4 regions of the Streptomyces sp. NPDC090108 genome follow, and region 1 is predicted to be linked to each of the others. Evidence: riboswitches for the same ligand, from Rfam matches in the RefSeq annotation. Region 1 holds a riboswitch; each other region holds the start of a gene.
What was found. A riboswitch is a leader RNA that binds a small molecule or an ion and turns the genes downstream of it on or off. The one in region 1 is predicted to bind cobalamin.

Region 1 (5,338 bases):
CGCGGGCGTCCATCGCGGCGGCGAGCGCCACCGAGCGTTCCAGGGCGCCCTCCAGGACCGGCAGCCCGACCTGGAGCAGTCCCCGTACGCCCCGGTCCGGGCGCCCGCGCAGCCGGCGGGCGGCCCGCAGACGCTGGACGTCGGCGATGAGATACGGCGCGAAGGTGAGCGCGACGACCACGGCGACGCCCGCCTCGTAGAGGGCGCCGGGCAGGGACTTCAGCAGGCGGGCCGGGGAGGCGAGGGCGTTGGCGGCGCCGACACAGATGAGGAGGGCGGCCAGCTTGAGGCCGTTGTACGCGGAGAACAGCAGCGCCTCCGCGGTGACCTCGCCGCCCAGGCGGATGCCCTGCGCCCAGTGCGGCAGCGGGACCTCGGGGAGGGTGAGGAGGACGTGCGTGCCGGGGATCGGGGAGCCCAGGACCACCGTGAAGGCGATCCGGACGAGCAGTACGGCGAAGGCCAGCTTGGCGAAGGCGGCGTAGGAGCGCGCCCAGGGGGCGGTGGAACGGTGGGTGGCCACCACGTATCCGGCCGAGGCCATGAGCAGGCCGAGGAGGAGGGGGTTGGTGGTCCGGGTGGCGGCGGTGCCGAGACCGAGGGCCCACAGCCACCAGGCACCGGGATGAAGCTCCGCCCGGCGCCGGAGGGCGGGGCGCGGCGCGGGTATGTCCGCGCGACCGCGGCGCCGGGACCCGTTGCCCGAGCTCCCGGCGTGCTCGCGCGAGGCGGTTGTGGTCGCGCGGTCGAAGCGGTGCGGCACGTCCTTCGTGCCAGGTGCCTCACCCGGGCGAGTCGCCTCCCCCGGCCCGGGTGCCTCGCCCTGGCTCCCAACGCGCAGGCGCGGGGCCGCGGGTGGGACGGGGCCGGTGCTCCCGGCGGGCACCGGAGGCGCGGCGGATTCCGCCGTCGACCGGAACAGCCCCGCACCCGGGCTCGCACCCGCACCCGGGCTCGCACCCGCACCCGTGCTCCCACCCGCACCCGGGCGCAGGCGCAGGACCGTGGGCCGCCGGTGGGGTGCGCTCTCGCCGGCGCTAGGCATTCCGGCGCCGCCGGGCCTGCCACACCGCCGCTCCGGCCAGCACCGCGACGACGCCCACGCCGACCGGCAGGCCGAGGGAGGGCCCGCCGTCCGCGTCCTTCTCCCCAGGCTTCTCCGCCTGCTGAGCCTTCTTCTGCTCCTGCGCGCCGTTCTTGCCGGAGCCGTTCCCGGAGACCTGCTCGCCGCAGCCCTGGTGCGGATAGCCGGAGATGGCGCAGAGCAGGGCGTTGGTGTCGTAGCGCAGCGGCTTGGCGACCGTGGCCAGGGCAGCGGCCGTGCTCGCCCCGGGGGCGACACGGGCACAGGCCGTGCGCGCCCCGGGCGGCGTCTCGCCGGACGGGGCGTCCGCGGGGGTGCCGAAGTCGATGACCAGGGCGATCCGCTTCGTCCCCGGCTTCGCGGGCGTGCCCGCGCAGATGGTGCCGAAGTCCGCCGTGCCGCGCGGCCGGGTCGCGTCCGCGGAGTCCGCGCTGACCGCGAACCGGAAGCCCTGGACGGCGCCGTCGTCGGGACTGTCGGTCGACGGCCCCTGCGTGGCGTAGGTCCAGTGCCCGCCGGTCCGCTCCCAGAAGGACCAGTAGCGGTAGCCGGTGGCGTGCGCCTGGGCGGCGCCGGCCACGAGGGCGAACGCGGCGACCAGCAGGGTCGCGGCACGGCGGACGGCGGTCACGGCTGCCGCTTCTTGCGGCCGCTGAGCAGGAAGCCGATGCCGATGCCGAAGACCAGGCCGACGCCGACGATCCACCACACGCTCGTGCTGGAGGACTTCTTCGCGGACTTCTCCTCGTGGCCGCCGGCCTTCGCCGCCTTCTGCGGGGCCGGGCCCAGCTTGTCGAGCGCCTTCACGAGGTCGGTGCCGGCGAAGTCGCGCGGAGACTCGCCCAGCGCGTGGGAGCTGAGGATCAGCTGGGCGTAGGCGGCCGGGCCGCTCTGCGCCGCCCAGGCGGTCGCGTTCTTCTCCAGCCAGGCGTACGGCTTCCTGGCCTCCCCGGTCCGGCCGTCCGCGGCGAGCGCGACGACCGTGTCGGCGGTGTTGCCGAAGTCGGGCTGGTCGGTGGCGCCGGGCATGACCGACATCAGGTGGCCGCTCTTGGCGACGGCACCGGCCAGGTAGGCGGAGGCGTTGCCGGCCAGCAACTGCGCGGTCGGCTTGCCGGAGGCGCAGGCGGGAGCCTTGCCGTGGGCCTTGCCGGGCTCCACGACGAAGCCCTTGCCGAGGGCGCCGAGCACGCCGGCCGCGGTCGCGTCCGCGTTGGCGGCCAGCTTGCCCTTCTTGTCGGGCTGGTAGGCGAAGGAGCCGCCGCCGTCCGCGGAGCAGGGCAGCGCCAGGGAGGCCAGCGCGTCGAGCGGGGTCCTGCCCTGGGCGCGCAGACCGGCGGTGTCCTCACCGGCGGCGGCGAGCGCGCCGACGACCACCGAGGTGGAGTTGGTGTCGCTCGGGCCGCCCGCCATGTAGCCCCAGCCGCCGTCCTTGTCCTGGACCGACTTCAGCCAGGTGACGCTCTTGCGGACCGCGTCGTCGTGTCCGCCGACCGCCTTGAGGGCCTGTACGGCGGCGGCGGTGCTGTTGGTGTCCGGCTGGGCACCGGCCTTGCCGCCGCAGGCCTTGGCCGGGTCCGCGCGGAACGCGGCGAAGCCGCCGTCGGCGCACTGCTGCGCGGCCAGCCAGCTCACGGCCGAGGCCGCGGGGCGCTCGCCCGCGGTGTGCTGGGCGATCAGGGACAGCGACTGGCGCCACACACCGTCGTACGTCGGGTCGGTCTTGCCGAACAGCGCGGCCGGGACCGTCACCTTCGGGGGCGCGGACGGCGACGGGTCGGCGGCCATGGCGGGGGCGGCGGCGGCCAGCACGCCTAGGGCGGCGAGAGCCGCGGCACTGCGGCGGACGTTCATGGTCGGCGACTGCCTCTCCTGCGGGGAGCCGGGCAGCGCACGGGAGACCCGGGCGGCTCGACTCCGTATACCTCGACGGTGTCGTGCACGGCGGGCGCCGCACACACGAGCCGTTCAACGTCCTGTGCGAGGCATTCCGGCTCACCGCCCGGCAGGGAGGATCACGGTTGCGGGTCAGCGCCGGAATTGCACCGGCTTTCCCCCGTACGAGTGTGATGACGACCCGGCCACTTTACCGGCAGCCGACACGGGGCGGGGGAGTGGCCGTCGGCACAGGGCCTCGGTGACGGGGGTCACGCCGCAGGACGGCTCCCGGCCCGCCCTCGGGGCCCGTCGTCACTTCGCCGTATCGGCGTATGCGGTCAACTGCGAGATGTGGGCGGTGTCGGAGACGGCCTCGATGCGCATCTCGGGCGATCTGACGTCGACGTGGACCCCGTCGTCCCCCGAGAGGGAGATGCTTGCTGTCACTTCGCTGCCGAACCCTTCCAGCGTGACCGTGCGCAGACCGCTGAAGGAGATCTCGATCTGCACGGTGTTGAAACCCTGCGCGGTCCACTTGCGCGGTGGCATGGACGGGTAACGAGGAAGGTCGACGCGCATCCTCAGAACCGGCCCGTCCTCGTGCAGGGTCACCTCTCTCACCCGGACGTCCGAGAGAGCTGGCGGATCTCCTTGGTAGACCGCCGAAATCCCCTCCGGATTGTGCAGCAGTGAAATCCACGACATGGCGATCTTCTTTCTTTCCTTCTGCTTCAGTACTCGTAATGCTGGGCTGTTCCGGGGACTTTACCAGTTCGAGGGTTCTCGGACGGGCGGACATTGAAATGGCGCCCTTGGTTGCCGACGCCGCCTTCGCGGAAGTCGTGACCGTAGGAATGATCCTGGATGATTACCTTGCTGCCGTCGCTTCGCGTGTAAACGTATTCGCGTGTCATGACAGGTTTCCCTGAATCGTCCATGATCTGGTGGCCGGTTCGATCCGTCATCGGGACTCGATTGATTTCGTCGGGGTGTTGCGACACGGGGATGTCCAGGTCGCGTTTCGCCTCCCGGAAGGCGGAATTTCGACTGCTCGAATACTTGTGGGACGGAGGCTCGGTGCAGGGGGAAAGGCCGAGGGGGTCAGTCCAAGTATGCGGATTGTCGACGTAGCCCGCCGGATTCGGCGCGGGAACGAGACCGAGAGGGTCGTCGGTGAGGTACCGGGCCGTCTCGGGATCGTAATGGCGAAAATAGTTGTAGTGCAGCCCCGTTTCGGGGTCGTAATACTGACCTGGGAAGCGCAGAGGTGTGTAGGCGGTGCTCCGGGTCGCCCACGCCGTCGTCCCCCACAGGGTGCTGCGGGTTCGCCAGGCGATCTCGCCCTGCTCGTCGAGGAGTTCCGAGGGAGTTCCCACGAGATCGGTGACGATGGCGAAGAAGCGTGAGTCGATCTCGTCCTGAGGAGCGCCGGCAGGGGTGATGCGTTCCGTCTGGGCCACAGGGCGTCGGCCTTGGTGGTCCCAGGTGAGAGTGACGGGACCTGCCAGCTCTGCCGAGATCGTCGTCTGTTCGCAGAGGTCGGTGCCGTCCCAGGTGAAGTCGACCCGCTCCACGACGGTCTCGCCGTCGGCCGCGAGGCGGAGTTTCGCCGTGCGGCGGCCCAGAGGGTCGTAGGTGTAGCGCCAGCGGGTGCCGTCGGGCGTCACCACTGACATCAGGCGGTCCTCGGTACCCCACTCGTAACGCCAGGTGTCCGGTTTGCGGGACAGACGAGGCTTCTGGCGGAGAGTGATGCGGCCGAGGGCGTCGTGTTCGTACCGGACCTCTCCGGCCCGGATGATGCGAGTGCCGGCGTAGTCGCGGCTGCCGACCGCTTCCTGACCCGGGTGACCGGCCGGCCACACCGCCTGGGTCTGGTTTCCCGCCTTGTCGTAGGCGTAGGCCTCGGTCCAGTCGGCCGCGTGCACGGCCGTGACCCGTCCCGTGGCGTCCAGATCGAACCGACGGACACCGGAGAGGTGGTCGTCGATGCCGATCACGTTGCCGTCGGCGCGGTAGGTGTAGGACCGCTGCTGGACGGTGTGACCCCCGGCCCCGGTCACCGACTGGGTCGTCAGGCGCCCCATGGAGTCGAAGGTGTGCTCCAAGGCGACGGTTCCGCCGACGCGTCGGCTTTGTTCGCGGCCTGTCTCGTCGTAGGCGAAGTCGATGGTGCGGCCCGAGGCGACCATGCTGGTGCGCCGCCCGGCGGCGTCGTACGACCAGATGGTGGTGGCACCGGTGGGGGTCGTGCGGCCGGTGCGGCGGCCCAGCGCGTCGTAGGTGTACGTCTGGGTGCGACCGTCGACCGTTTCCGAGCGCAGGTGGCCGTGACGGTCGCGCAGGAGGGTGAGGGTGGAACCGTCGGGTCCGGTC
Region 2 (5,338 bases), on a different contig from region 1:
TCAACGAACCCCAGGATGCCGCGGCAGCTGAGGACTCGTACGAGAACGAGCTGCCGGTCAGGCGCAAGCAGCCCGGCAATGTCGTGGTGAAGTGGATGACCACCACCGACCACAAGACGATCGGGACGCTGTATCTGGCGACGTCGTTCGTACTGTTCCTGATCGGCGGCGTGATGGCGCTGCTCATGCGTGCCGAGCTGGCGCGCCCGGGCCTGCAGATCATCTCCAACGAGCAGTTCAACCAGGCGTTCACGATGCACGGCACCGTCATGCTGCTGATGTTCGCGACGCCGCTGTTCGCCGGTTTCGCGAACTGGATCATGCCGCTGCAGATCGGCGCGCCCGACGTGGCGTTCCCGCGGCTGAACATGTTCGCCTACTGGCTCTACCTGTTCGGCTCGGCCATCGCGCTCAGCGGGTTCCTCACCCCGCAGGGCGCGGCCGACTTCGGCTGGTTCGCCTACTCGCCGCTCACCGACGCCGTGCGGTCGCCCGGCCTCGGCGGCGACCTGTGGATCATGGGCCTTGCCTTCTCCGGTTTCGGCACCATCCTCGGCGCGGTCAACTTCATCACCACCATCATCTGCATGCGCGCCCCTGGCATGACGATGTTCCGCATGCCGATCTTCGTGTGGAACGTGCTGCTGACCGGTGTCCTGGTCCTGCTCGCCTTCCCGGTCCTCGCGGCCGCCCTCCTCGCCCTGGAGGCGGACCGCAAGTTCGGCGCCCACGTCTTCGACGCGGCCAACGGCGGAGCACTGCTCTGGCAACACCTCTTCTGGTTCTTCGGCCATCCGGAGGTGTACATCATCGCGATCCCGTTCTTCGGCATCGTCACCGAGATCATCCCGGTCTTCGCCCGCAAGCCGATCTTCGGTTACATGGGCCTGGTCGCCGCGACCATCGCCATCGCCGGTCTGTCCGTGACGGTGTGGGCCCACCACATGTACGTCACCGGCGGTGTGCTGCTGCCGTTCTTCTCGTTCATGACGTTCCTCATCGCCGTTCCGACGGGTGTGAAGTTCTTCAACTGGATCGGCAGTATGTGGAAGGGCTCGGTGTCGTTCGAGACCCCGATGCTGTGGACGACGGGCTTCCTCGTCACGTTCCTCTTCGGCGGTCTGACCGGCGTCATCCTCGCGTCGCCGCCCATGGACTTCCACGTCTCCGACTCGTACTTCGTGGTGGCCCACTTCCACTACGTGGTCTTCGGCACGGTCGTCTTCGCGATGTTCGCCGGATTCCACTTCTGGTGGCCGAAGTTCACCGGCAAGATGCTGGACGAGCGCCTCGGCAAGATCACGTTCTGGACCCTGTTCATCGGCTTCCACGGCACCTTCTTGGTCCAGCACTGGCTGGGCGCCGAGGGCATGCCGCGCCGCTACGCCGACTACCTCGCCTCCGACGGCTTCACCACCCTGAACACGATCTCGTCGATCAGCTCCTTCCTGCTGGGCCTGTCGATCCTGCCGTTCCTCTACAACGTGTGGCGCACGGCCAAGTACGGCAAGCCGGTCGGCGTCGACGACCCGTGGGGCTACGGCCGCTCGCTGGAATGGGCGACCTCCTGCCCGCCGCCGCGGCACAACTTCCTCACCCTGCCGCGGATCCGCAGCGAATCCCCGGCGTTCGACCTGCACCACCCGGAGGTCGCCCGCCTCGAACAGGAGGCGCACAGCGGCACCCGGCACGTCATCGAGACGGAAGGCGGCCGGCCTTGACCCCGCCGGACCGCTCCGGCCCCCTGCCGGACCCTTCCGGCCCCGTACCGGACCGCTCCGGTCCCGTACCCGGCCGCTCCGGGCCGCAGTCGAACTCTTCCGGCCCCGTGCCGGAGCGCTCCGGGCCGCCTTCCGACCGCCTCGGCTTCTCCTCGAACCTTCCCGGCTCCCCGTCGGCGCGGCCTACCCCCTCGGTCGCGAACGAGGTCGAGGGCTATCTGCTCCTGCACGCCGAGCGGGAGCAGGCCGAGCGCGAGGCGGCGGCTCTCTGCGCCCGCCTGTCCTGGCTCACCACCGGGCAGGCGGAGGACCTCACCCGCCACTACACGGAACAGCGCATGGGCCTGACCCGGCAGGCACTCCAGGCCACCGCGGACCGGGCCAAGCGGCTGCGTGGGGAGTACGAGGCCCGCTACGCCGACCTGCGGCGCACGCTCCTCAAGCGCCACGCGGCCTGCGCCTCCGTCGTGCTCGCCTGCTCCCTGGCGACGAGTTCCCTGGCGCTGACGTCCCGCTGACCTGTCGATGTGCGTCCGCCGCCTCCCCGGGCGCCCTGGCGGGTCCGGAGGCGGCGCACCCCGCACACCGCCGCCGGCCGGACCGCACCTGCGGTCCGGCCGGCGCCGTGTCCGGCCGGTGACCTGGTCGCAGGCCCTGTGAGCCCCGTGAGCCCAGTCAGCACTGTCGGCCCCGTCGGCCCCGTCGGCCCCGTCAGGCCCGTCAGGCCCGCCGGGCCCGCCAGACCGGTTGGACCGGCCTGACCCGCTGGCACAGTGCGCCCTGGCTGTACGTCAGGTCACCTTCACCTGGGCTCCTGGCCGGTGACATGATGACCCGTGACAGGGCGACGGCGGTCCGAGGAAGCCGGTGAGAATCCGGCGCGGTCCCGCCACTGTGATCGGTGAGCGAGTCCCGACAGGCCACTGCCCGGACAGGGCGGGAAGGCCGGGGCGAGCGACGACCCGAGAGCCAGGAGACTCACGCGGTCGCCTCCTCGACGGACACCGGGGCGGATCTCCCCGGGGGAGGGATGGTTCGGGCATGCCCGAGTCGCCGATCGGAACAGCGCCGGACACAACGGCGGAAACTCTGTGGGAGACCCCGTCGGAAACCCGGTGGGAAGCCCCGCCGGCAACCGGAACCGCCTCGGCGGAAGCGGGGGCGGGCGCGGTGGCCGCACGGGGCGTCGGTCAGGTGCCGTGCCGGGTCGTCGTGTGCCGGGACTGCTGCTGCGGCACCGCCAAGGTGACCGGCGTCGACCACGCGGCGCAGACCGCACGCCTGCGCGCCGAGACACCGGTCCGCGTCTCCGCATGCCTGGACGCGTGCGACCAGGCCAACGTCATCGTCGTACAGCCCTCCTCGGCCGGCCGTGCCGCCGGTGGCCGGCCGGTCTGGCTGGGACTGGTCAACGACCCGGAGGCCACCCAGGACGTCATCGACTGGGTCCACGAGGGCGGCCCGGGCGTCGCCGCCCTCCCCGAGATCCTCGCCCTCTACGCCGTCACACCCCCACGCCGAGGCACACCGGCCCCGAACGGCGCCTGAGGCCGACGCGGTCGCTCCCGCCCGGCGGCCTCCGCCGGTGGGGCGGCGTCGACCGCTCGGCGATGGGCCGGCCGGACGGGCCCGCGCCGACGGGCAGCCCGGCCCGCGCGGACCCGGTCCGGCGATAGCGTGCTCCTCATGACGGCTGAAGACGAGGCGCTGCCCGGCGGGATGATGAACGCGGGGGCGGTCTTCCGCCGAGGGGATGTGGTGGAGCGACCGGCACCACGCAACGCGCGCGCCCTGCACGTACATCTCCGGGCGCTGAAAGAGCACGGCTTCGACGCGGCGCCGACCCCTCTCGGCCTCACCGCGGACGGACGTGAGCAGCTGACCTTCATCCCTGGGGACGTCGCTCTGCCACCGTTCCCGGACTGGGCGATGACGAGTTCTGCCCTCGCATCCGTGGGGAGCCTGCTGCGACGTCTGCATGACACCAGCGCGGCCGTCGCGACCGACACCCGTGCCGAGTGGCTTCCCGACCTCGCCGACCCGCAGGGGGGAACGATGATGTGCCACAACGACGTGTGCCCGGACAACGTGGTCTTCCGCGACGGTCGCGCCGCAGCCCTGATCGATTTCGATTTCGCGGCCCCGGGCCGTGCCGTCTGGGACGTGGCCATGACCGCGCGCTACTGGGTGCCCATGCTCGATCCCAGGTCCGCGGCCGCTCTCTACCCCCGCGGACTGGATGCGGCCGCGCGCCTGCGGATTCTTGCCGACGGTTACGGTCTCTCGGCCGAGGACCGCACCGAGTTGCCCGGCGTCATCGAACAGGCCACGGATGTCTGCCGGGCCTTCGTCGCCCGCCGCGTCGCCGGCGGAGACCCCGTCTATCTCGAAGCCTTGGCCGAGCGTGGCGGATGGGACCGCTGGGACCGCATGCGGACATGGCTGGTTGATCACCGGCGGACATTCACGGCTGCCCTGCTGAACTGACCGACCGACGCACCCGTGGCGCCTTCAGGGCCGTGCCGCACGGGACCTGGCCGGCATGGGCAGACGAAGAACGGTGGGACGGGAGTGCCCTGGCGGGTCTGCTCTCACTGCGACACTCTGTAGGTCCGCTCTCGGGGGAGGCTGGCATGGGGCAGGAGCCGGTGTCGCGGCAGGAACTCATCCGTCGACGGCGAAGCAGGGGGTTCGTCGGGCGGCTGCACGAACTGGCGGTGTTCCGGGAGAACCTCGCCCGGGACCCGAGCAGTGAGGCGTATCAGTTTCTCTTTCATGTGCACGGTCTCGCCGGCGTGGGCAAGTCGACCCTGATCCGCAGATGGGAGGCGGTGGCCCGGGAGGCGGGCGCGGTCACCGCGGTCGTGGGGGAGGAGGCGGTCAGCGCGGTCGAGGCGATGGAGGCGATCAGCTCTCGGTTGGCGCGACAGGGCTGCCCGCTGAGAGCGTTCGACAAGCAGCTCGGCCATTACCGGCAGAAGTACCACGAGGCCGAGGCTGCCATGGCGGGACTCCTGCCGGATGGTGACGGCCCTGGGACCGCTCTGGAGCCGACCCGAGCCAGTGCCCTCACCGCGCAGATCGGGATGGCGGGCCTGTCCCTCGTCCCCGGCGTCGGCGCGTTCAGCGGCGTGATCCGGCCGGAACAGGTCGCTGCCGGCCTGGACCGGGCGCGCGCCGTGGTCGGCCACAGACTGCGCAGTCACGAGGACACCCGGCTGGTGATGTCCCCGTTGGAGATACTCACCCCGTCCTTTCTTGCCGACCTCGGCGGCGTCGCTGAACGAAGGCCGTGGGTGGTGCTCTTTTTCGACACCTACGAGCGCACAGCGCCGCTCTTGGACACGTGGCTGCGGGATGCCCTGGTGAACGAGGTGTACGGGCCCGTGCCCGTCAATGTCCAGGCTGTGCTGTGCGGCCAGGGGCGCCTTGACCCGGCATGCTGGGCGGACAGCCTCGACCTCGTCACCGAGGTTCCCCTCGAGCCGTTCACCGAGAACGAGGGCCGGGCCCTGCTCGCCGCCCGCGGCGTGTCCGACGAGCGGGTGACCCAGCTCGTCCTGAGCCTGTCGGGGCGGCTGCCGGTGCTGCTGGACGCGCTCGCCAGGAACCGCCCG
Region 3 (5,338 bases), on a different contig from region 1:
CGCGTCGAACGCGGCCGCGCGGTCCTCCGGATCGGGCAGGTAGGTGTCCAGCAGCGTCAGATAGAACTGGACGTGCACGGCCTCCTCGAACAGCTGCCGGCTCAGGTAGAGCCGCGCCTCGGGGGAGTTGATGTGCTTGTACAGCGTCAGCACCAGGTTGTTCGCGACGATCGAGTCGCCCGTCGCGAAGAAGGCCACCAGGCGGCCGATCAGGTGCTGCTCCTCCGGGGACAGCTTCGCGAGGTCGGCCACGTCCGAGTGGAGGTCGACCTCCTCCACGGTCCAGGTGTTCTTGATGGCGTCCCGGTAGCGCTCGTAGAAGTCCGGGTAGCGCATGGGGCGCAGGGTCAGTTCGAAGCCCGGGTCGAGCAGGTTGGTGTTACGGGTACTCATTACTGGCAGGCCTCGCAGGACTCGGGGTTCTCAAGGGAGCAGGCGACGGCGTCGGGGTCGGCGGTCTGCTGGACGGGGATGGTGGCCTGCGCCTGGGCGGCACGGGCGATACGGGTCGCCGGACGCGAGCGCAGGTAGTAGGTCGTCTTCAGGCCCTGCTTCCAGGCGTACGCGTACATCGAGGAGAGCTTGCCGATGGTCGGCGTCTCCAGGAAGAGGTTCAGCGACTGCGCCTGGTCCAGGAACGGGGTGCGGGCCGCCGCCATGTCGATCAGTCCGCGCTGCGGGATCTCCCACGCCGTGCGGTACAGACGCCGTACGTCCTCGGGGATCCAGACGAAGTCCTGCACCGAGCCGCTCGCGTCGCGCAGCGCCTCACGGGTGCGCGCGTCCCACACGCCCATCTCCTTCAGCTCGCGCACCAGGTAGGAGTTGACCTGGAGGAACTCACCGGAGAGGGTCTCGCGCTTGAACAGGTTGGAGACCTGCGGCTCGATGCACTCGTACACGCCCGCGATGGAGGCGATGGTGGCCGTCGGGGCGATGGCGAGCAGCAGGGAGTTGCGCATGCCGACCTCGGCGATCCGCGCCCGCAGGGCCTCCCAGCGCTCGGGCCAGTTGAGCTCCACGTCGAAGTGGTCGGGGTGCAGCACGCCCCGGGCCGTACGGGTCTTCTCCCAGGCCGGCAGCGGACCGCTGCGCTCGGCCAGGTCGGTGGAGGCCTCGTAGGCGGCCAGCATGATGCGCTCGGCGATCCGCGAGGACAGGGCCTTCGCCTCGGGCGAGTCGAAGGGCAGGCGCAGCTGGAAGAAGACGTCCTGCAGACCCATGGCGCCGAGGCCGACCGGACGCCACCTGGCGTTGGAGCGGCCCGCCTGCTCGGTCGGGTAGAAGTTGATGTCCACGACGCGGTCGAGGAAGGTCACGGCGGTGCGGACCGTCTCGTCCAGCCGCTTCCAGTCGATGTCGCCGTCGGCGACGAAGGCGCCCAGGTTCACCGAGCCGAGGTTGCACACCGCCGTCTCGCCGTCGTCGGTGACCTCCAGGATCTCCGTGCAGAGGTTGGAGGAGTGCACGACGTTGCCCGGCTCGGCCGTCTGGTTGGCCGTGCGGTTGGCGGCGTCCTTGAAGGTCATCCAGCCGTTGCCGGTCTGCGCGAGGGTGCGCATCATGCGGCCGTACAGCTCGCGGGCCGGCATGGTCTTCCTCGCGAGCCCGGCGGCCTCCGCCTCGCGGTACGCGGCGTCGAACTCCGCGCCCCACAGGTCGACCAGACCGGGCACGTCCGCCGGGGAGAACAGCGACCACTCGGCGTCGGCGTTGACCCGGCGCATGAACTCGTCCGGGATCCAGTGCGCGAGGTTCAGGTTGTGCGTACGGCGCGCGTCCTCACCGGTGTTGTCGCGCAGCTCCAGGAACTCCTCGATGTCGGAGTGCCAGGTCTCCAGGTACACCGCGGCGGCGCCCTTGCGGCGGCCGCCCTGGTTCACCGCGGCGACCGAGGCGTCGAGGGTCTTCAGGAACGGCACGATGCCGTTGGAGTGCCCGTTGGTGCCGCGGATCAGCGAACCGCGCGAGCGGATGCGGGAGTACGACAGACCGATGCCGCCGGCGTGCTTGGAGAGGCGGGCCACCTGGTGGTAGCGGTCGTAGATCGAGTCCAGCTCGTCCAGCGGGGAGTCGAGCAGGTAGCAGGACGACATCTGGGGGTGCCGGGTGCCGGAGTTGAAGAGCGTGGGCGAGGACGGGAGGTAGTCCAGGCGGCTCATCAGGCCGTAGAGCGCGGCCACTTCGTCGACCGAGCGGGCGCTGTCGTCCTCGGCGAGGCCGCTCGCCACGCGCAGCATGAAGTGCTGGGGCGTCTCGATCACGTGCCGGGTGATCGGGTGGCGCAGCAGGTAGCGGCTGTGCAGCGTGCGCAGGCCGAAGTAGCCGAAGCGGTCGTCGGCCTCGGTGTCGATGAGCGCGTTCAGCCGGTCGGCGTGCAGCCGCACGAACTCGGCGGTGCGGTCGGCGACCAGGCCCTCGCGGTGCCCGACGGCGACGGACTCGGTGAAGGAGGTCACTCCCTGCGAGGCGGCCTCGGCCCGGACGGAGAGCGTGAGCAGACGGGCGGCGAGCTGCGAGTACGCGGGGTCCTCGGAGATCAGGCCGGCGGCCGCCTCCGTGGCCAGTTCGCGCAGTTCCGCCTCGTCGGCGCGGGCCGAACGGCCGCGCAGCGCGGCCGCGGCGACCCTGCCGGGGTCCGCGTCGGGGAGGTCGGCGGTCAGCTCGGTCAGGGTCCGCAGCAGCGCGGCACCAGGACCGTCGGTCTCCACCTGGGCCTCGGTCGCCGGGGTGGCTGAAGCCGGATCGGCAGGCGCGATGGTCACGTGGGGGCTCTCCCTCGCTCGGCACGGGGGCCCGGCGGAGGGCAGCGGCAGCACGAGCGCACACGGCGTCGCGTCCACCGGCCCACTCCGCGAGGCCCGGACGTCTTGGGGCACCCGGACCGGACGGCCGGGCGCGGCTGCCGGCAGGTCCTCGGACTGACCGAGCACGCTCCGCCCCGAAGGGACGGACGCGTACAAGTACACCGTTGCGGGACAGTTCCGGATTCGCACCGGATTCCCCTGCGGCGACAGCGATGATGAGCATACATCTAGTGCCGGGCTGCGATGGCACCACCAGATGTTGTGTCTGCTGTGTGTCGTGACGGATTCAGAGCGTCATTGCGCACGGCAGCGGGCCGCCGTGGGAGATGCTCCACGACGGCCCGCTGAGGGCTGTTCACGACCGGCCGCCCACCCGTCCGGGGTGCTGTTCGGGGGGCCGTTTCCGAGGCCGTCCCGGGCCGCTTCCGGGGCCTTCGCGGGCCCCGCCGGACTAGTGGGCGCTCCCCGCCGTGGCGGGCGGAAGCTCCGCCTGGACGCCCGGGTCGCCGCGGTCCGCCGTGTAGTCCTCCGGGCTGGTCTCGTCGATGCCCTCGGGGGCCTTCAGCGCCTTCAGCGCGAAGGTGAGGACCACGGTGACCACGACGTTCAGGACGAACGCCGTGAGGCCGATGTAGCCGATCTCACCGATGCCCGGGATCTCCTTGGCCGAGCCGCCGAAGTGCGCCTGGGTCGGGGAGGCCACGCCGTACGCCGCGGCCGTGCCGTAGATCATGCCGACCGCCCAGCCGGCCAGCAGCGCCCAGCGGTGGAACCAGCGGGTGAACAGGCCGCCGACCAGGGCCGGGAAGGTCTGCAGGATCCAGATGCCGCCCAGCAGCTGGAAGTTGATGGCGACCGTCTTGTCCATGGTCAGGACGAAGACCAGCGCGCCCACCTTCACCAGCAGCGAGACCAGCTTGGAGACCTTGGTCTCCTGCTCGGGCGTGGCGTCCGGCTTGATGAAGTCCTTGTAGATGTTGCGGGTGAACAGGTTCGCCGCCGCGATCGACATGATCGCCGCCGGCACCAGCGCGCCGATGCCGATCGCCGCGAAGGCCACGCCCGCGAACCAGGACGGGAACATGTCCTCGAACAGCTGCGGGATCGCCAGCTGCCCGTTGGTCACCTTCACGCCGGCCGCGATCGCCATGAAGCCCAGCAGGGCCAGCAGGCCGAGCATGAGGGAGTACAGCGGCAGGATCGTGGTGTTGCGGCGGATCACGTCACGGCTCCTGGACGACAGGGTCGCGGTGATCGAGTGCGGGTACATGAAGAGCGCGAGCGCCGAGCCGAGCGCCAGGGTGGCGTACGTCCACTGGCCCGCCTCCGCCGGGACGAGGGCGCCGCGCGGCTTTCCGGTGGCCGGATTCACCTGCGAGAACGCCTTGTCGGCCTGGGCGAAGATGTCGTGGAAGCCGCCCAGCTTGATCGGGATGTAGATGATCGCCACCGCGATGACGAGGTAGATCAGGCCGTCCTTGACGAACGCGATCAGCGCGGGCGCGCGCAGGCCCGAGGAGTAGGTGTACGCCGCCAGCACGCCGAAGGCGATGAGCAGCGGGAGGTCCTTCACGAACCAGTTGGTGTTCTCCCCGCCGCCGACGCCCATCACGTCCAGCACCGCCTGGATGCCGACGAGCTGGAGCGCGATGTACGGCATGGTCGCGAGGATGCCGGTGACCGCGACGGCCAGCGACAGGCTCTTGGAGCCGAAGCGGCCGCGCACGAAGTCCGAGGTCGTCACGTATCCGTGGCGGTGCGAGACCGACCACAGCCGGGGCAGGAAGGTGAAGATCAGCGGGTAGACGAGGATCGTGTACGGCACCGCGAAGAAACCGGCCGCGCCCGCCGCGTAGATCGCCGCGGGCACCGCGACGAAGGTGTACGCCGTGTACAGGTCGCCGCCGAGCAGGAACCAGGTGACCCAGGTCCCGAACGACCGTCCGCCCAGGCCCCATTCGTCCAGCGACTGCTCGTTGTCGGCCTTGCGCCAGCGCGCCGCCAGGAAGCCCATGACCGTGACGGCCAGGAAGAAGAAGACGAAGACGCCGAGCGCGACGCCGTTGACACCGTCCTTCACTGCGCCGCACCCCCCTTCGCGGCGGCGCGGGCGCGCTGCTCACGCTGCCACAGCTGGTACGCCGTCATGGTGAGAGCGGTCGAGATCAGCACCCAGAGCATCTGGTACCAGTAGAAGAACGGGATCCCGATGAACGCCGGGTCCGTCTTGGCGAACGAGCCGACCCACAGCATCGCCACGAACGGCGCGACGAGACACAGGGCGATGACGATGCGCACCGGTGTCACCACCGGTGGTCTGACTTCCTCGGGTGCTTCTGACATGCGGCGCTCCGTCCCCTCGCTGATCACACGCGTAATGGGCACGCAATCTAGGTGACGGTGTCACCGCAGCGGAAGACCTCGTCCGGATATCGGTATGTCGATCTGGAGCGAGAGATGTGGAGACTCCGGGACCCGGGCCGGCGAACCGGCCGGGGCCGCGGGCGGAGCCGTCAGTCCAGCGGCCGCTT
Region 4 (5,338 bases), on a different contig from region 1:
AGCCGGCGGTCACCGAGGTGCTGCGCGAGTTCCTGCTGGCCCTGGACGTGCCGGCCCGTCGCGTGCCCGAGTCGGCGTCCGCCGCCGCGGCCCTGTTCCGCTCCCTCACCGACCGGCTGCGGCTGCTGGTCGTCCTCGACAACGCGCGCGACTCCGCCACCGTCCGCGCCCTGCTGCCCGGCGGGCCCGACTGCGTCACCGTCGTCACCAGCAGGAACCGGCTGGAAGGCCTCATCGCCTCGGACGCCGCCCGCCCCGTGCCGCTCGGCACGCTCGACGCGCAGGACGGCACCGCGCTGCTCGCGGGCGTCCTCGGCGAGGAACGCGTCCTCGGCGAACCCCTCGCCGCCCGCAGGCTCGCCGAACTCTGCGGCGGACTCCCGCTCGCCCTGCGGGTCACCGCCGCGCGCCTGGCCGGGCGGCCGCAGTGGACGCTCGCCGGACTCGCCGACGAACTCGCCGACGAACGCGGACGCCTGGCCTACCTCGACGTCGACGACACCGGCGTCCCGGCCGCGCTCCGGCTCACCGTGCAGCAGCTCCCGCCCGACGCCGTCCACCACTTCGGCCGGCTCGGACACCACCCCGGCACCCACTTCGACCCGTACACCGCCGCGGCGCTGGCCGGCACCGACCCGGTGACGGCCGCGGCCGCCCTGGAACGGCTGGGCGCCGCGCACCTCGTCACCGAGACCGCACCCGGACGCTGGGAACTGCACGACCTCGTACGGCTCTACGCGCGTGGCATCGACCCGGACGCCGGACCCGACGCACTGCTCGGCGTCCTCGACCACTACATCGCCACCGCCCTCGCCGCCGCCGACACCGCCGAACCCGGCGGCGAGGCCTGCTTCTCCCTGCCCGAGCGCTACCGGCGCCCGGCCGCCGTGCGGGACTTCACGGACCGGGCGCACGCCATGCGCTGGCTGGCCGTCGAACGGGAGGACCTCGCGCGGGCCGTGACCGCCGCCCGGGCCGCCGGACTCGACGACCGGGCCTGGCGGATCATCCTGCTCCAGTGGCCCCAGGTGGTCTGGCGCGTCCGGGACAACTGGGTGCCACTGCTGCGCACCGCGCTCGACTGCGCCCTCGCCGAGCAGGACCCCTACGCGGAGGCCCGGGTGCGCACCCTGCTCGGCTGGGTCCTCGGCGAGGAGGGCATGCTCGCGGACGCCGTGGACCTGCTGACCCCCTCCCCGGAGCTCGCCCGGCGGGCCGGCGACCCGCTCGGCGAGGCCACCGCGCTGATCAACCTCGCCGTCGTCCAGGCCGCGCAGGGGGCGCTGGACGACGCGCTGGACGGCTGCACCCGCGCCGTGGACCTGGCCCGCGGGGAGAAGGACGCGCACACCGAGATGCTCGCCCTCCAGCACCTCGCGCGGATCCGGTTGAGCACGGGCCGCCCGCGGGAGGCCCTGGACGTGGCGCACCGGGCGCTGGACCTCGGACCCGAGCACGAGCAGGCCGCGCGCAGAGCGCTCCTGCTCACCGTCTGCGGGGAGGCCCGGCTGGCGCTCGGCGAGGAGGCCGAGGGCATCCGGCTGCTGGACCGCGCCGCCGGGGAGGCGGAACGCGCGGGGTACGACGAGGGCGCCGTACAGGCCCTGGAGGCCCTGCTGCGGGTGAGCGGGCGCGCCGACCACCGCAGACGGTACGAGGACGCCGTACGGCGACTCGCCGCGGACGACGCGTAGACGGGCCACGCGCGAGAGACCACGCGGGAGAGGCCACGCGCGAGGGGACCGCGCGAGAGGCCACGCGCGCAGGCCGGCCAGGTGCAGGCGGGCGCGGACGGTCACCCCTGAAGAAGCGCGCGTGAGCGCGCCGGGAGGGGGGTCCGGCGCGCTCCGGACGACGTCAGCGAAACGTCAGCGGGACATCACCGGAACGTGAGCGACACGGCCGAGACTCGACATGTCAGCAGGTCAGAGCACGGCCGACGATCCGACCGGTCGTCGTCGTACGTACACACGGGGGACATCTCCATGAACGCATCACGTCAGCGCGCCACCTTCCTCGCCGCCGCCACGGCGGCCCTCGCCCTCAGCCTGACCGCCTGCCAGGACGGCACCGGCACCAAGGCCGAGGGCTCCGCCGGAGGCGCCGCCTCCGCCGCCGCGGCCGCCCAGGGGTCGGGCTCCGGCGCCGGCAAGGCGACCACGGCCGGCGACGGACAGAAGGCGTCGGGTTCGGCCGGCACCACCGGTTCGACGGGTTCCACGGGCTCGTCCGGCTCCTCGAAGGCGCAGGGCTCCTCGGGCTCCTCCGGTGGGTCGGGGTCCTCCGCCTCCACGCCCGCATGCACGTCGAAGGACGTCAGGATCACCGCCGAGCGGCAGGACGGCCCGCCCTACACCCACATCGTCCTGACGGCGAAGAACATCTCCGGGCACGGCTGCCGGATGGCGGGCCACCCGCGCATCCAGTTCCTGGAGAGCAGCAAGCAGGACGTGCCGGCCGTCGCCAAGAGCCGGCCCGCCGTTCCGACGGTGATCGCCCCGGGCGAGCCCGCGTACGCGGCGGTCAAGCTGTCCGACGGCGGCAGCGACGAGGACGGCGAGCCCGTGACGGCCTTCTCCGTCTGGCTGGAGGGCGCCGCCGACGGCGACTCCATCACCGTCGACTCCTCGGCCGGCGGCGGTCTCTTCGTCGACCCGGCCAAGGCGCTCACCGGCTACTGGACCACCGAACTGCGCAACGGCGCCGACGAGTTCTGACCGGCCCCCCGGCGCTCCGCCGTGCCGCGCCCGTGCGCGCGCGGCCGGGGCGGAGCGCCGGGAGAGGAAGATCACCCCGGATGGCGCGGTCTTGGCCAGGTCCACGACACGCGGTACCTTCGGTGCGATATCGACGACGGCGGAACGGAAGCCGGTGGGAACCCGGCACGGTCGCGCCACTGTGTGCGAGCGGCACTTCGGGCCGTTCGTGAGTCAGACCCGTGGCCGTCGTCCTGTGCACCACCGAGATGGGACGCGAACTCCCAGAGGAGGTCCTGCCATGGCGCAGACCGTCGCCCAGCCGACAGCCACCACCCCCGTCGTACCCGCCACGCTGCCGCTGAAGGCGATAGCTCCCTGGGCGGTCTTCTTCGGCGTCCTGATGATGATCATGCTGTACTTCGTCGGCGCCGAGCAGGGCGCCACCTCCGTGTTCAACGGCACGGACGTCCACGAGTGGGTGCACGACGCCCGCCACCTGCTCGGCTTCCCCTGCCACTGACACGAGGGACGCCGCGCATCCATGAATTCCGCAACCGTACGGAACCTTCTCGTGAGGGGCATGCTCGCCGGCCTGGCCGCCGGTGTGCTCGCCCTCGTCGTGGCCTACTTCCTCGGTGAGCCGAGCGTCGACCGCGCGATCGGCTTCGAGGAGGCCCACTCCCACGAGCACGAGATGGAAGTCGTCTCCCGCTCCCTGCAGTCCACCGCGGGTCTCGCCACCGGCGTCCTCGTCTACGGGGTCGCCTTCGGCGGTATCGCCGCGCTCGCCTTCTGCGTCGCGCTCGGCCGCGTCGGACGTATCGGTGCGCGCGCGACCGCGCTGCTGCTGTCCGCGGGCGCGTTCCTCGCCGTGTACGTCGTACCGTTCCTGAAGTACCCGGCCAACCCGCCGTCCGTCGGCGACCCCGGCACCATCGGCAAGCGGACCACGCTGTACTTCCTGATGATGCTCCTCGGCGTGCTGCTGGCCGTCGGCGCGGCCGTCCTGGGCAGGCGGCTCGCACCCCGGCTGGGCACCTGGTACGCCACCGTCGTGGCGGTGGCCGGGTTCGTCCTCGCGATCGGTCTGGCGTACGCGTTCCTGCCGGCCGTCGACGAGGTGCCCAGGGAGTTCCCCGCCACCCTGCTGTGGCGCTTCCGGCTGTCCGCGCTGGCCATCCAGGCCGTGCTGTGGGGCGGCTTCGGCCTGCTCTTCGGCGAACTGGCCGAACGGCAGCTGAACCCGCGGCCGAAGCCCGCGGCGAACACGGCCGGCGGAGCGGTCCCGGCCGCGCGCTGACACCGCCTCCGGCGGCAACGGCCGTACGCGAGAGGGCTCTTCGGACTCGTCCGGGGGCCCTCTCGCCGTCCACGGCGCCTCTGCTCCGAGGCTCGCTCTCACCGTCCCGGTCCGGTTCGCCGTCCGGGGACGGCCGGGCGTACGAATTCGCTGGCCACAGCCCTGCGCATATGGCAATGTCCGCGCCATGACAGGCACGGACCGCATCTTGATCACGTCGCTCGCCGACCGTCCCTCGCTGACCTCACGGCTCTACGAGATCACCGACACCTGGCCGGCTTTCGTCCCCCACGATCCCGTCGCGGACGCCCTGTTGAGCCGCGTGGCCGAGGACTTCCCGCACTACTGCGTGGTCGCGACGGACGGCGACCGGGTGGTGGCCCGCGGCCTCGGCGTCCCGTTCGACGCCGTGTCGGAGGGCCGTGCGGAGATGCCGGACCGGGGGTGGGACCAGGTGCTCGTGTGGGCCTTCCGCGACCGGCGGCACGGCCGGCGGCCCACCGCCGCGTCGGCACTGGAGATCACGGTCGACACCGGGTACCTCGGCCGCGGGCTCTCCCACCGGATGCTCGCCGCGCTGCGGGAGGCCGCCGGCGCCCAGGGGTACGACGGGCTGCTCGCCCCGGTCCGCCCCACCGGCAAGCACCTCCGGCCGCGCGAGGACATGGCCGAGTACGTCCGCGGGCGGCGCGAGGACGGCCTGCCCGCCGACCCCTGGCTGCGCGTGCACGTCAGGGCCGGCGGCACCGTCGAGAAGGTCGCGCCCGCGTCGATGACGGTCAGCGGCTCCCTCGCCCAGTGGCGGGAGTGGACCGGCCTGCCCTTCGACACCGACGGAGACGTCGACGTGCCGGGCGCCCTCGTCCCGGTGCGCTGCTCCACCGCCCACGACCACGCGGTCTACGTCGAACCCAACGTCTGGGTCCGCCACCGCTGACGGTTCACAGCGGCCGGCCGAGCCGCACGTTCCAGCGGGCGGCCCGGCCGCTCAGCTCGGTCGCGGTCAGCGGGGGCACGTCGAGACGCCAGAAGGCCGCGGCGGGCACGCCCAGCGCGTGCACGACCGCCGCCCGCACGATCTCCGGCTCTACCACGGCGAGCGTACGGCCGGACACCTCCGCGGCCGACTCCAGCCAGCCGCCGACGCGGGCGCACACGTCCTCCACCGACTCCCCGCCGTGCGGCGCGCAGGAGGGGTCCGCCAGCCAGCGGGCCACCGCCTCCGGCTCGGCCGCGCCGACCTCGTCGAGCGTACGGCCCCGCCAGCGGCCCACGTCCAGCGGCGCCAGCTCCGCCGCGTCCACCCCGCGCAGGCCGAGCCCGGCCGCCGTGCCCCGGC

Region 2: another riboswitch for cobalamin. It lies ahead of ACIPRD_RS09915 ((2Fe-2S) ferredoxin domain-containing protein); the one in region 1 lies ahead of ACIPRD_RS19560 (prenyltransferase/squalene oxidase repeat-containing protein).
Region 3: another riboswitch for cobalamin. It lies ahead of ACIPRD_RS02230 (ribonucleoside-diphosphate reductase subunit alpha); the one in region 1 lies ahead of ACIPRD_RS19560 (prenyltransferase/squalene oxidase repeat-containing protein).
Region 4: another riboswitch for cobalamin. It lies ahead of ACIPRD_RS09625 (CbtB-domain containing protein); the one in region 1 lies ahead of ACIPRD_RS19560 (prenyltransferase/squalene oxidase repeat-containing protein).

Annotation. Positions count from the first base shown of each region.
Region 1 covers NZ_JBIVDQ010000005.1:283,802-289,139, forward strand. Annotated here, with positions in the region: gene ACIPRD_RS19550 (CbiQ family ECF transporter T component) at 1-610, opposite strand, end outside; gene ACIPRD_RS19555 (SCO2322 family protein) at 1,038-1,715, opposite strand; gene ACIPRD_RS19560 (prenyltransferase/squalene oxidase repeat-containing protein) at 1,712-2,938, opposite strand; cobalamin riboswitch at 3,051-3,180, opposite strand; gene ACIPRD_RS19565 (Imm50 family immunity protein) at 3,275-3,667, opposite strand; gene ACIPRD_RS19570 (putative T7SS-secreted protein) at 3,694-5,338, opposite strand, start outside.
Region 2 covers NZ_JBIVDQ010000002.1:1,105,461-1,110,798, forward strand. Annotated here, with positions in the region: gene ctaD (cytochrome c oxidase subunit I) at 1-1,721, shown strand, start outside; gene ACIPRD_RS09910 (hypothetical protein) at 1,829-2,239, shown strand; cobalamin riboswitch at 2,579-2,701, shown strand; gene ACIPRD_RS09915 ((2Fe-2S) ferredoxin domain-containing protein) at 2,892-3,269, shown strand; gene ACIPRD_RS09920 (aminoglycoside phosphotransferase family protein) at 3,408-4,208, shown strand; gene ACIPRD_RS09925 (tetratricopeptide repeat protein) at 4,355-5,338, shown strand, end outside.
Region 3 covers NZ_JBIVDQ010000001.1:519,005-524,342, reverse strand. Annotated here, with positions in the region: gene ACIPRD_RS02235 (ribonucleotide-diphosphate reductase subunit beta) at 1-393, opposite strand, end outside; gene ACIPRD_RS02230 (ribonucleoside-diphosphate reductase subunit alpha) at 393-2,765, opposite strand; cobalamin riboswitch at 2,890-3,076, opposite strand; gene mctP (monocarboxylate uptake permease MctP) at 3,259-4,887, opposite strand; gene ACIPRD_RS02220 (DUF3311 domain-containing protein) at 4,884-5,150, opposite strand; gene ACIPRD_RS02215 (GntR family transcriptional regulator) at 5,321-5,338, opposite strand, start outside.
Region 4 covers NZ_JBIVDQ010000002.1:1,038,985-1,044,322, forward strand. Annotated here, with positions in the region: gene ACIPRD_RS09615 (BTAD domain-containing putative transcriptional regulator) at 1-1,694, shown strand, start outside; gene ACIPRD_RS09620 (DUF4232 domain-containing protein) at 1,986-2,717, shown strand; cobalamin riboswitch at 2,821-2,962, shown strand; gene ACIPRD_RS09625 (CbtB-domain containing protein) at 2,998-3,219, shown strand; gene ACIPRD_RS09630 (CbtA family protein) at 3,241-3,999, shown strand; gene ACIPRD_RS09635 (N-acetyltransferase) at 4,187-4,936, shown strand; gene ACIPRD_RS09640 (histidine phosphatase family protein) at 4,941-5,338, opposite strand, start outside.